One region of the Staphylococcus massiliensis genome, then DNA from elsewhere that is predicted to be linked to it. Evidence: riboswitches for the same ligand, from Rfam matches in the RefSeq annotation. Region 1 holds a riboswitch; each other region holds the start of a gene.
What was found. A riboswitch is a leader RNA that binds a small molecule or an ion and turns the genes downstream of it on or off. The one in region 1 is predicted to bind thiamine pyrophosphate.
Positions count from the first base shown of each region.

Region 2: another riboswitch for thiamine pyrophosphate. It lies ahead of ACF3N8_RS10440 (ECF transporter S component); the one in region 1 lies ahead of tenA (thiaminase II).
Region 3: another riboswitch for thiamine pyrophosphate. It lies ahead of ACF3N8_RS02440 (thiamine phosphate synthase); the one in region 1 lies ahead of tenA (thiaminase II).
Region 4: another riboswitch for thiamine pyrophosphate. It lies ahead of thiC (phosphomethylpyrimidine synthase ThiC); the one in region 1 lies ahead of tenA (thiaminase II).

Region 1 covers NZ_CP171119.1:1,139,235-1,142,452, forward strand. The annotation lists gene ACF3N8_RS05405 (transglycosylase family protein) at 1-108, shown strand, start outside; gene ACF3N8_RS05410 (SceA protein) at 438-1,160, shown strand; TPP riboswitch at 1,310-1,409, shown strand; gene tenA (thiaminase II) at 1,499-2,176, shown strand; gene thiD (bifunctional hydroxymethylpyrimidine kinase/phosphomethylpyrimidine kinase) at 2,180-2,992, shown strand; gene thiM (hydroxyethylthiazole kinase) at 2,985-3,218, shown strand, end outside.
Region 2 covers NZ_CP171119.1:2,163,056-2,166,273, forward strand. The annotation lists gene auxA (lipoteichoic acid stability factor AuxA) at 1-816, opposite strand, end outside; gene graF (glycopeptide resistance-associated protein GraF) at 963-1,091, shown strand; TPP riboswitch at 1,253-1,352, shown strand; gene ACF3N8_RS10440 (ECF transporter S component) at 1,423-1,998, shown strand; gene ACF3N8_RS10445 (ABC transporter ATP-binding protein) at 2,011-3,218, shown strand, end outside.
Region 3 covers NZ_CP171119.1:516,000-519,217, reverse strand. The annotation lists gene ACF3N8_RS02455 (thiazole synthase) at 1-97, opposite strand, end outside; gene thiS (sulfur carrier protein ThiS) at 99-299, opposite strand; gene ACF3N8_RS02445 (FAD-binding oxidoreductase) at 289-1,401, opposite strand; gene ACF3N8_RS02440 (thiamine phosphate synthase) at 1,394-2,050, opposite strand; TPP riboswitch at 2,047-2,156, opposite strand; gene ACF3N8_RS02435 (IS6 family transposase) at 2,364-3,038, shown strand; gene ACF3N8_RS02430 (CadD family cadmium resistance transporter) at 3,192-3,218, opposite strand, start outside.
Region 4 covers NZ_CP171119.1:121,766-124,983, reverse strand. The annotation lists gene thiC (phosphomethylpyrimidine synthase ThiC) at 129-1,874, opposite strand; TPP riboswitch at 2,008-2,110, opposite strand; gene ACF3N8_RS00510 (hypothetical protein) at 3,091-3,218, opposite strand, start outside.

The sequences.
Region 1 (3,218 bases):
GAATACGTTGGTGTTTCTCCAGCACAAGTACCAGAACACGTTCAAGATGCAACAGCAGTAAAATTATATAACAATGGTCAAGGTGCACATCACTGGGTAACTGCATAATATATATCGTATTTTCAGGCACGGGACAAATCAATGTCTCGTGCTTTTTTGCGTTCTTTTATAGAATGTCATCGCTATAAACCCCTTAATAAAGGTGAAAGTATCGAGTGCGATTTCTTTAGAAAAGTCCAATATTTAGAAACTCTAATAAATAATAAATACAATTTTTAGTTTAAACTATAAAATAATTTCCGGTGTAATACATATGTAAAAAAAGACTTTTATCTTTTATGTGTCTGTAATATGTTTGAAAAAATAATGTGTTAAATTAAATGCAGTAATAAATTTAAAGGCTAAAATCATTACTTTATGGGAGGAAACCTTAAATTATGAAAAAGTTTATCGCATCATCAACTTTAGCTTTAACTTTAGGTGTTACTGGCGTAACTGCTGGTCAAACAGCTGAAGCAAGCGAATACACTGTAAACCAAGACAAATTAGTTAACTTAGCTTTATATCACCAAGACCAATTAAATAACGCACCAGTTCAAGAAGGTGCATACAATATTAACTTTAACTGCAACGGATTAAACTATAGCTTCGTATCTGACGGTACTTACTGGGCATGGAGCTATGGTGCAGGTGAACAAGACGCTTCAAAATTATTACCAGGATACAAAGCAGACGTTAAAACATCTGCAGTTTCTTATGAAGCGCCAAAAACTACTCATACACAATCATACAATCAAGTAAGTAATACGACTTCAAATGTAACAACATCTACAACTACTTACCAAGCACCACAAGTTACTCAAGCACCAGTTCAAAGACAAGTTCAAACACAAGCTGTTTCAACTGGCGGTTCAGTATATGATCAATTCATCGCTGCTGGTGGTACTGATTCTATGTGGAGAAATATCGTATTACCTGAATCTGGTGGTAATCCTAATATCGTAAGCCCGTATGGTTACCGTGGTTTAGGTCAAACTAAAGAACACTGGGGTACAGGTTCAGTAGCTTACCAAACTCAAGGTATGCTTAACTACGCTGTACAACGTTACGGTTCAGTAGAAAACGCTGTTAACTTCCGTTTAGCTAACAATTGGTGGTAAGCCGACTATAAAAGATCTGGATTTATTCCGGGTCTTTTTTTTATGAGCAAATAAGCTACCTATTGTAAAAATACGTCAATCAAGCCTTTTTAAAGATTGATAATTTGAATCGGACAACAATGTCTGTTAACTTTAAATTGAAGACAATAAAAGACTGCTAGGGGTGCCGAATAGGCTGAGATAGTTTTACTAAACCCTTTCGAACCTGATTTGGTTTATACCAACGTAGGAAAGTAGTCAACGTATTCATGAGTCGGAAAGAATAACAAATGACAATGCGTTAGACTGCTTTTAAAGAGCAGTCCTTTTTAATATACAAATAGAAAGGATGCATAATCATGTCATTTGCAAAAGAACTTAAAGAGAAAGCAGAACCAATTGTAGAGGCAATTTACAAAGATCCGTTTATTCAAAAGATGATTGAAGGCGAGCTTGATAAAGAAGCAGTTAAACATTACCTTCAAGCAGATTCACGTTATTTAAACGAATTTGCAAAGATTTATGCATTATTGATTCCTAAGGTTGATTCAAAAGAAGAAATTCAATTTTTAACAGAACAAATTAATTTTGCGAGCTCAGGCGAAGTTGATGCGCACATCACGTTAGCTGAATATGTAGGCGAATCATATGAAAGCATCATTGAAAAAGGGGAATGGTTCCCAGCAGCAGACCACTATATTAAGCATATGTATTACAACGCTTATGCTTTTGATAATGTGGCGTACACAATTACTGCAATGGCGCCATGCCCATATGTATATCAACAAGTAGGTAAACGTGCGATGAAAGACCATCAATTTAGTGATGATAATCCATTTAAGAAATGGTTTGAATTCTATGATACTGAGATGGATCCGCTTATCGAACAAATTGATTCATGGTTAGACGAACGTACTCAAAATATGACTGACGAAGAGAAGCAAGTTCTTGAAAAGAATTTCTTACAAAGTGCGAATCATGAAAGACGCTTCTTCAACATGGCATACAATAAAGAAGAATGGAACTATGGAGGTTAAATGATGAGAAAACCTAAAATAGCTTTAACGATTGCAGGTACAGATCCGACTGGCGGCGCTGGTGCGATGGCAGACTTAAAGTCATTCCATGCTTGCGGTGTCTATGGTATGGCAGCCTTTACAAGTGTCTTAGCTCAAAATTCTAAAGGTGTTCAACATATTCATAACTTAGAGGTAGACTGGTTAGAAGAACAACTTGAAAGTGTCTTCACAGACGAGGTACCGCACGCGATGAAGACGGGCATGATTCCAACGAAAGAAATGATGGAAGTAATCGCTTCTTACGTTAAGAATTATCAAATTCCGTATGTAATCGACCCAGTCATGATTGCTAAAAGTGGCGATTCACTCATGGACGATAAAGGTAAATCTGAACTTCAAAATATTTTATTACCGCTTGCAGACGTAGTGACGCCTAATATACCAGAAGCTGAAGAAATCGTTGGTTTTAAGCTTGATAGTGAAGAAAAAATTCATCAAGCAGGCAAAGTATTCATTGAAGATATTGGTTCTAAAGGCGTTATTATCAAAGGTGGTCATTTAGAAGGTAATGCAACGGACTACCTATTTACGAAAGATCAATCTTATACGTTCGAACAAGAACGTTATGATACCAAGCATACTCATGGTACAGGTTGTACATTTTCAAGTGTGATAACAGCTGAGCTTGCTAAAGGTAAAACGATGTATGAAGCGGTTAAGAAAGCGAAATCCTTCATCTCACTAGCTATTAAATACACACCTGAAATTGGCCAAGGTCGTGGCCCTGTTAATCATTTTGCTTATCAGAAATTAAAGGGGTTAGATGATGAATAAATTACTTGAACTTCGTGAAAAGGCACCACTCGTAGTTTGTTACACAAACGACGTTGTTAAAAACTTTACTGCCAATGGTCTATTAAGTTTAGGTGCCAGTCCTGCTATGAGTGAAGCAGTAGAGGAAGCTGAGGACTTTTACAAAGTGGCAGATGCTTTGCTCATTAATATTGGTACGATGACAAAAGATAAAAGTAACGTCATGTTAGAACTCGGTAAAATCGCA
Region 2 (3,218 bases), 1.0 Mb from region 1:
ACGTATCTTTTCAATATCAATACTGCGTCGAGTATTACGCGTGAATTCAGTCGTACGGTGTTGTAGGTCTTTAATTTGCGCTTTAGTTTGCGTCGTAAAGCTTCTCTTTTCAGAGCGGTTGTAACCATCACCTCGTAACTCTGATTCAGTCACGGGTAACGCACGTCTTAGGAATAAGAAGTTCCAAATCGCCATTTGGCCAAGTAACCATAAGATGACGAAGAACGAATTAATACTCAACACATCAATCGGCGCGATTTCCTTTCCATCGATTCGAGCATATAAAGCAAGTTGCGTGATGAAATAACTAATCCCATATGAAAAGATAATCCAAAGGTAGTGTTCCTTTCGATGGTTCGGGTTGAGCTCATCTTTATACGCAATATAACCAATATGTACAACAAATGGAATAATAAATATAATCGCAAAGAAACTATAAACTTGCGTCATTAAGATAATTGTTAATAAGAAAAAGATAATCCCTAAAACGAGATAAAAGATAGATATATCATAATCATAACGTGTAGTTTTAGATAATGTTCTCGCAATAAATACGAGTAAGATACCAAATAATAATATAATAATGCCACTTACTATAGGAAATCCACCTATAAATCGACTTAATACTTTAATTACTTCACTAAAGAATGCCATAATGAAGTCCCATAAATTATCAATGTCCATTTCAACTTTTTGATCTTTTTTTAATTTATGAATAAGTGGTACATTAACAAAAATTATAAGACTAAATAATATGGCTAAAGCACCAGTGATATAACTAAAGATTACTTCGGCATGCTTTTTCAAAAAAGACATACTATTCACCTCACAGTTATTATATATGAACGTTTATCAATTGTCTTTAATTATTCACAAATTCGGTCTGAAGTATGAAACATGTTTATACATTAATTAAATCGGTAAATATATACCCATAACCCACTATAAAAGAGGTGCATATTATGTCTGAAAAAGATATTAAGAAAGATGCAGAAAAAGCTAAAGAAAAAGAAGAAGAATTAAAGCAAGATAAAGAGAACGCTTCAGGCGACGATAAAACTGAAGGCGACATTCAAGATACATTTGAATAAGTAAGTGATTCCAGTTTCTAACTTTTAGGAAACTGGAATTTTTTATATTGAATTTAAATTATTTGAAAGCATCATTCATATTATTTATAATTTAGAGTTTTATGTGCCATTAAGTATTGACAATACTTGGTTTTCGGATTACATTTACATTAATCACATAATTAACGCACTAGGGGTGTGTAAACTGAGATGAGGCTTGTCCTCAAACCCTTTGAACCTGATCTAGTTGATACTAGCGTAGGAAAGTGTGCTTACATACCTATGTCTAAGCATGCCTTTTAATTGTTATCAATTAGTTAAGGTGTGCGTTTTTTATTATAGGAGGGAAATTATGAAAAAGGGATTAAAGCTTTCTGATATTCTAGTTACGATTATCATCGCTGTAATATTTGCTATTATTTACAATCTTTGGTGGATGGTATACGAAGTGAGCAAAGTAACTGGGCTACATATTGAAGAGTTAACTTATGGTGTATGGTTTATGGCTGCCGTTGTTGCTTATCTCATTATTCCAAAGCCTGGTATCGCTTTACTAGCGGAATTCGCAGCTGGTGCAGGTGAAACAATTGTAATGGGTAAATTTGATATCGCGACATTAGTCGTTGCCTTTTTACAAGGTTTAGCGAGTGAAATCGTATTCGCGTTATTCAAATATAGCTCACGCACAGTTATGGTTTCTATCTTAGCTGGTGTTGCAGCTGCACTCATAAATTTACCGGTTGATTTCTTCTATGGTTACCTTGCGGAAGTTAAATCATGGAACTGGATTTTATTAATCGGTTTCCGTTTAATTAGTGGTGCTTTAGTTGCTGGTTTATTATCATGGTTACTTGTTAAGTTACTTGATGAAACTGGCGTTACGAAACTATTCCGCCCTGCTTCACAAAAAGATTACGACTCACTTTAAGGAGAATGCATTATGCTAAAAGCATCAAATTTAAGATTAAAATACCCTAGTGGTTCTTACAAAATATTTGATGGCCTTAATGTTGAAATTAAAGATAAAGAGAAAGTACTTTTGCTTGGTCCTTCGGGATCAGGTAAAAGTACTTTACTTAATCTATTAAGTGGCATTGTGCCTGAATTAATTGAACTTCCTTTGAAGTATGATGAATTGATTCAAGATAAAGATAGTGCAGTAATATTTCAAGATCCAGATAGTCAATTCTGTATGCCTAAAGTGTATGAGGAATTGGCTTTTATTTTGGAAAATCAGCGCGTACCCAAAGCTGAAATGAAACCACGTATTCAAGAAGCGCTACAATCTGTTAACTTAGATGTCGACGAAAAGACGAATATCAACCAACTAAGTGGTGGTATGAAACAAAAGCTTGCGATTGTTGGCGCCCTTTTACAGAATGCGAATACATGGTTCTTTGATGAACCAACTGCAATGTTAGATATCAATGCAACTGAACAACTTTGGTCTCAAATTATAGAGTTATGGCACGATAAAACCGTGTTAATTGTTGAACATAAGGTTGAACACATTTGGCAACACGTAGACCGAGTTATTTTGATGAATGAAAATGGTGAAATCATAAAAGATGATACGCCAATGAATATTATTCAGAATCATGAGGCTTTATTAAGTGAATATGGGGTGTGGCACCCTAAAGCATGGGCTAATGCGCCAGAACCACGTTTAAATGCACTTTCGCGTCAAGATACTTATTTTCATTTTCAAAAAGGAGCGGTAAAACGAGGCAAAAAGGCTTTGTACCAAGTTGACGATTTACAGATCGGACTTGGTGATTGGATTACATTAACTGGCCCTAATGGTTCGGGTAAGACGACATTGTTTGAGTCGATGATGCAATTGATTCCGTATAAAGGGAAGATGACTTACCACGGTAAAACGCTGCGTAAAGTGCGTGATGCGGCGAAAAATATCTATCTCGTTTATCAGAATCCTGAACTGCAATTTATTCAAAATAGTGTTTATAAGGAGATTTATATTAACTTTCAATATCAAAATCCTGAAAAAGCCCATGAAAAAACCAAGGAAATGATCCAATTACTACGTTTACAACATGTTGAATCACAACACCCTTTCGAACTTTCAATGGGTCAAAAGCGACGTTTAAGTGTGGCTACTGCTTTAAGTACGAATGCGGATATTATCTT
Region 3 (3,218 bases), 620 kb from region 1:
CTGCTGCAATAGCCTGAGTTTGTATCTCTTCATTATCAAATTTTCCTGTACCTAATAATAATCTTGAATTTAATGTAAAGTTGCCTATTTTAAACATATTAACCGCCTCCTACAAATTCTAATAATTCTAAGTTATCTTCATCATTGACTATGCGAGATGTAAATTGTTCTCGCTTAATTAATGTTTCATTATGCTCTACAATAATACGTGTTTCATCCAGTCCCAATGATTGAATTATTTCTTGTATATTAATTGGTTGTTCAAAGTTAAATACGTCACCATTAATCTTACATTTCATTTCGTTCATCTCTCCTAATCTGAAAATCATACAATTGTTTCGGCCTATGCCCACTGATAATCCATTGACTCATCAACTCACCTATTAAAGGCGAAAGTAAAATTCCATTGCGATAATGGCCAGCAATGACAAATAAGTCTTTATCCACTTCATCCATAATAGGCTGTTCGTTTTGACAATAAGGCCGTATACCTGACCATTGGTTTATGATTTTTCCATTTTTCAAATCTGGTATATAGTGCAAAGCTTGTGATTTAAGCCATGATTTACCAGAATTAGACACCCCAACTGAATAATCATTAAAGTAACTTGTTGCACCGATTAAATATCTATTTTTTAATTTTGGAATGACGTAACAACCATTAGTCAGAAACATGGTAATATTCAAGTTTAAATCAGGTTGTTCTACCAATAGCGCTTCTCCTTTTACCCCAATAACCGTTTCACAAGGTAAATATTGCTGTAAAAGTTTTCCTGTCCAAGCGCCTCCTGTGACAATTAACTTTTCAGTATAATAAGCTCCATTTCGTGTCTCCACACGGTACCCATCTTTTATGGATTCAATATGGGTTACAGTTGTTTGGTATATTCTATCTATATGTCTATTTGATAATGACTTCAACAACCCTTTAGTATAGCGGTTTGCATTGATTTGATTATCTTCAGGCATATAAATACCATTTGTATGTTTTGAAGTTATAGCACCGTTGGACATGTGTTGAACATCAGTAGGACTAAGACGTTCTACAGATGCAAAATGTTGTCTTAAAAATTGATATTGCTGTTCAATCTTTTTATTATCATAATGGTTCGTAGCCAATTTTATTAATCCACTATTTAAATACTCAATATCCACGCCAACCTCTTCCAACAAACTATCTCTTAGAGGTTTGAACATCTTTTGAGAAATTGTTGCCAAACTAAACAAAGCACTATTTTTGGTGAATTCATTTTGCGCGCCTAACATCCCACCTGCTTTATAAGATGCATGCTTACCTGCTTCATCTCTATCTATCACAGCTATATTCGCAAAAGACTGACTTAACCCACGTGCGATTGACATGCCCATGACTCCCGATCCAATAATAATGACATCATACATGTCCATCCCACACTTCCTTCATGTTTATAAGTTTTTCTTTCGAATATTGATTAAAAACAGAAATACCGGCTATTCCTGAAAATCCATTAGGTAAAGAAGATAAAGTATGTTGATTAATACCTCCAATTGCAATAATCGGAATATCAATTTGTAGCGCTTCTTCAACCTCCGACTTTGCTCTAGGTGTTTGTTGAGGTTTAGATGACGTCTCGAATACGTGTCCAAATAATACAAAATCTAGCCCTAAATATTTAGCGTTAGCAATAGCATCTTTATGGTGCGTAGACATACTTATTTGCATATCGGGATAACTAGCTTGTACCTCCTCAATATAAGGATCACTTTCCCTAAAATGAATTGCCGACAAGTCACATTGTATGATTACATTGATATCACTATGAACAATAATCTTATCCTTAGGAAACTCATTTTTTAGTAATCCGTGAACCCACTGAATGACTTCTTCAGTATTCATTGGCACTCTTATTAATAAGTAATCGATAACGCCTTCGATTTCACAGTAATGCTTAATATGTGATTTAGACAAATCTTGATATGGTGTAATAGCAATAAACAATATTTTCACCTCAAATAAAAAAACGTTACTTTTCCTGGTGGAAAAATAACGTTGTATGATTACATTTATCATAGAAAACGACACTTTCCTACGCCAGTGCGAACTGGATCAGGTTCTAGGAATCCCTCAGTTATTACTTCGGTCTCAGCCTTTATCAAAGGCACTTCCAGTGGTTTCTATCTATTAAATTTTCGTTTCATAATGTTTTAGCGATTACTTACAATCTAACTTATAATCATTTACTTTTCAAGTCTCACTTCAACTTTGACAACATGTATCCTAAAGTCAGCTGGCTTAATTGTGCATAATCACGCTTATAGAGACAACTCGGTTCTGTTGCAAAGTTGAATTTATAGTATAATTTTAACAAAAAGGAGTCTTCTGTATGAACTATTTCAGATATAAACAATTTAACAAGGATGTTATCACTGTAGCCGTTGGCTACTATCTAAGATATGCATTGAGTTATCGTGATATATCTGAAATATTAAGTGAACGTGGTGTAAACGTTCATCATTCAACGGTCTACCGTTGGGTTCAAGAATATGCCCCAATTTTGTATCAAATTTGGAAGAAAAAGCATAAAAAAGCTTATTACAAATGGCGTATTGATGAGACGTACATCAAAATAAAAGGAAAATGGAGCTATTTATATCGTGCCATTGATGCAGAGGGACATACATTAGATATTTGGTTGCGTAAGCAACGAGATAATCATTCAGCATATGCGTTTATCAAACGTCTCATTAAACAATTTGCTAAACCTCAAAAGGTAATTACAGATCAGGCACCTTTAACGAAGGTCGCAATGGCTAAAGTAATTAAAGCTTTTAAACTTAAACCTGACTGTCATTGTACATCGAAATATCTGAATAACCTCATTGAGCAAGATCACCGTCATATTAAAGTAAGAAAGACAAAGTATCAAAGTATCAATACGGCAAAGAATACTTTAAAAGGTATCGAATGTATTTACGCTCTATATAAAAAGAACTGCAGGTCTCTTCAGATCTACGGATTTTCGCCATGCCACGAAATTAGCATCATGCTAGCAAGTTAAGCGAACACTGATATGATAAATTAATGGTTAGCTTTATTTTTTTACTTTGCAACAGAACCGATGAGCGTATCCATAGAATTATTTGTCAGAGGATAAATATTTACTCTAAATATCAAAGTCCTACTGTAAATCAGAGGTACTTTTGAGAAATTTTTAATTCACTAAACTCAAAATGGCGCG
Region 4 (3,218 bases), 1.0 Mb from region 1:
TATTATGCATAAGGAAAAAGGCCAGTCATTTCCGTGACCGGCCTTTTGTGGTGAATTGAATAATGATTATGATTTTCTATTTGTAAGCGTTTAGTTTTATCTATAAAGGGTGTATGTTAAGCGTTCTATTAATGGTAGATTTTGCTACCTTTGTCTACGAATTCTTCTGCTTTTTGGCGAAGACCTTCTTCTTTTTCTTCCTTATCTTTATAAGACTTTCTAAGGTCGTGTGAAATACGCATTGAACAGAACTTAGGTCCACACATACTACAGAAGTGCGCGACTTTAGCTGATTCAGCTGGAAGTGTTTCATCGTGATAACTTCTAGCACGGTCAGGATCTAATGATAAATTGAATTGGTCGTACCATCTGAATTCAAAACGCGCACGACTAATCGCGTCATCACGGTCTTGCGCATTAGGAAGTCCTTTTGCTAAATCGGCCGCATGCGCTGCAATTTTATATGTCACAACACCTTCGCGAACGTCGTTTTTATCAGGTAAACCTAGATGTTCTTTAGGTGTTACATAACATAACATCGCCGTACCGTGGCTTGCGATCTTCGCAGCACCAATTGCTGATGTGATATGGTCGTAAGCTGGCGCAATGTCTGTTGTTAGCGGTCCAAGCGTGTAGAATGGTGCTTCTTTACAATGGAAGTCAGCGAGATCTTGGTTTTCTTTAATCTTTTGAAGTGGTACATGTCCAGGACCTTCAATCATCACTTGAACATCGTGTTCCCAAGCGATGTCTGTAAGTTCACCAAGTGTTTTTAACTCTTCGATTTGGCTTTCGTCGTTCGCATCGTAAATTGAGCCAGGACGTAAACCGTCACCAAGTGAAATCGAGATATCGTATTTATTACAAATTTCACAGATTTCATCGAAGTGTTCATATAAGAAGCTTTCTTTATGATGCGCAAGACACCATTGTGCCATGATTGAACCACCACGAGATACGATACCTGTTAAACGATCGACAGTTAGTGGCACATAGTGTAAGCGAACACCAGCGTGAATTGTAAAGTAGTCTACGCCTTGTTCAGCTTGTTCGATTAATGTATCGCGATAGATTTCCCAAGTTAAGTTTTCAGCAATACCGTCTACTTTTTCAAGTGCTTGGTAAATTGGAACAGTACCAACTGGAACAGGTGAGTTACGTAATAAATATTCACGAGTCGCGTGAATGTTTTTACCTGTAGATAAATCCATGATAGTGTCAGCGCCCCAATGAGTCGCCCATACAAGTTTTTCAATTTCTGCTTCGATTGAAGAACTTACGGCAGAGTTACCGATGTTAGCGTTAATTTTAACTTGGAAGTTTTTACCAATAATCATCGGTTCTGACTCAGGGTGGTTGACGTTGTTTGGAATAATAGCGCGTCCACGTGCAACTTCATCACGCACATATTCCGCTGACATATTTTCACGTGCCGCGATGAATTTCATTTCCTTCGTAATGATACCTTGTTTCGCGTAATGCATTTGCGTTACATTTTGTTCTGATTTCGCACGTTTAGGTTGATATTCGAAAGGTGTTTCAACAAATTTGTCATGACCTTCTTTTTTGAATCCGTTATCTAATGATTGAACTTTACGACCTTCATACGTTTCAATGTCGTCACGGTCGTTAATCCATTGTTCACGTAATTTTGGAATACCACGTTTCACATCGACTTCATAATCGTCATCATGGTAAGGTCCAGCCGTGTCATAAACTACAAACGGTGGGTTTTCGCGTTCGCCTTCATCCGTCACCGTATTAGAAAGCGTAATTTCACGGAAAGGCACCTTGATATCAGGATCCTCACCAGAAATGTAAATCTTCTTACTAGATGGAAACTGTTTCTTTAACTCAATCTCTTCTTGATTCACAAAAAAACCTCCTAAACAATTTTAATTGCTAGGAGGCACAAAGGGCTAAACAACCCCATGAGGTATCTATGTATCATAAAATAATCCTATTGCATCATATATAGTACAACAGGATATCCATTCAATGTTAAAATAGATATGTGTCATGCTTCCCTACGTTGGTACTAACCAAATCAGGTTCAAAGGGTTAAAACAAATCGTTTCTTTCAGCTCAAATGGCACCCCTAGCAACAAATATTTAATTTATAATTATTACTCTATCATTCATTTTTTGAAAAGACAAATAATCAAAAATTTATGAAAGGTTGGATACTGGTATTTCAGTGAGGTTTACAGGTTCGGAAACTTTTTGTAGTCATTGCTTATTGGCAGTCTTAAGTAACGTTGATTTAACTGCAAATTTATCGCTTATTAATAAACGTCGTCTTACGTACCTTTAAACTAGCTATCGAATTTTCACTAATGGCCAAACGCCGTCTTACGTAACTATTCACTAACTGCTAAAGTATCGCTAATTGATAAACGTTGTCTTACATAACGCATACTTGCTTTGTCCCGTCGCCCTGTGAAAAGCCCTTTAAGAAAGTCGGTTTATCACGTTTATTCAAACGTGATAATTGAAGGGCGTTGGTTTATCAAGAAAGTTCAAACGTGATAATTGAAGGGGCTTGGTTTATCAAGAAAAGTAGAACGTGATAAACGAAGGGCGTTGGTTTATCAAGAAAGTAGAAACGTGATAAACGAAGGGCGTTGGTTTATCAAGAAAAGTAGAACGTGATAATTGAAGGGGCTTGGTTTATCAAGAAAAGTAAAACGTGATAAACGAAGGGCGTTGGTTTATCAAGAAAATTGGAACGTGATAAACGGGAGTATTACATCTACAATTACAAGAAATCGGAAACGTGTAAATCAAGCGGGTCTAAATTTACAAGACTTGGAAAACGTGTAAATCAAATGGCTTTTAAATTACAAGACTGCAGAAACGTGTAAATCAAATGGCTTTTAAATTACAAGACTACGAAAACGTGTAAATCAAAGGGCTTTTAAATTACAAGACTGCAGAAACGTGTAAATGAAATGGCTTTTAATTTACTAGACTTGGAAAACGTGTAAACCATAGGGCTTTTAGATTACAAGACTACAAAAACGTGTAAACCAAATGGGTCTAAATTTACAAGACTTAAGAAACGTGTAAATCAAACCCGCCGTAACAGCTCTAAACAATACTAAACCCGACACCGCGTCGTAAACGAGCGCCGACACCACGTTTAAGTACTCCGACGCCAGCCCTAGCACCGCGTCGTAAACGAGCACCGACACCACGTAAACATACACCGACGCCAT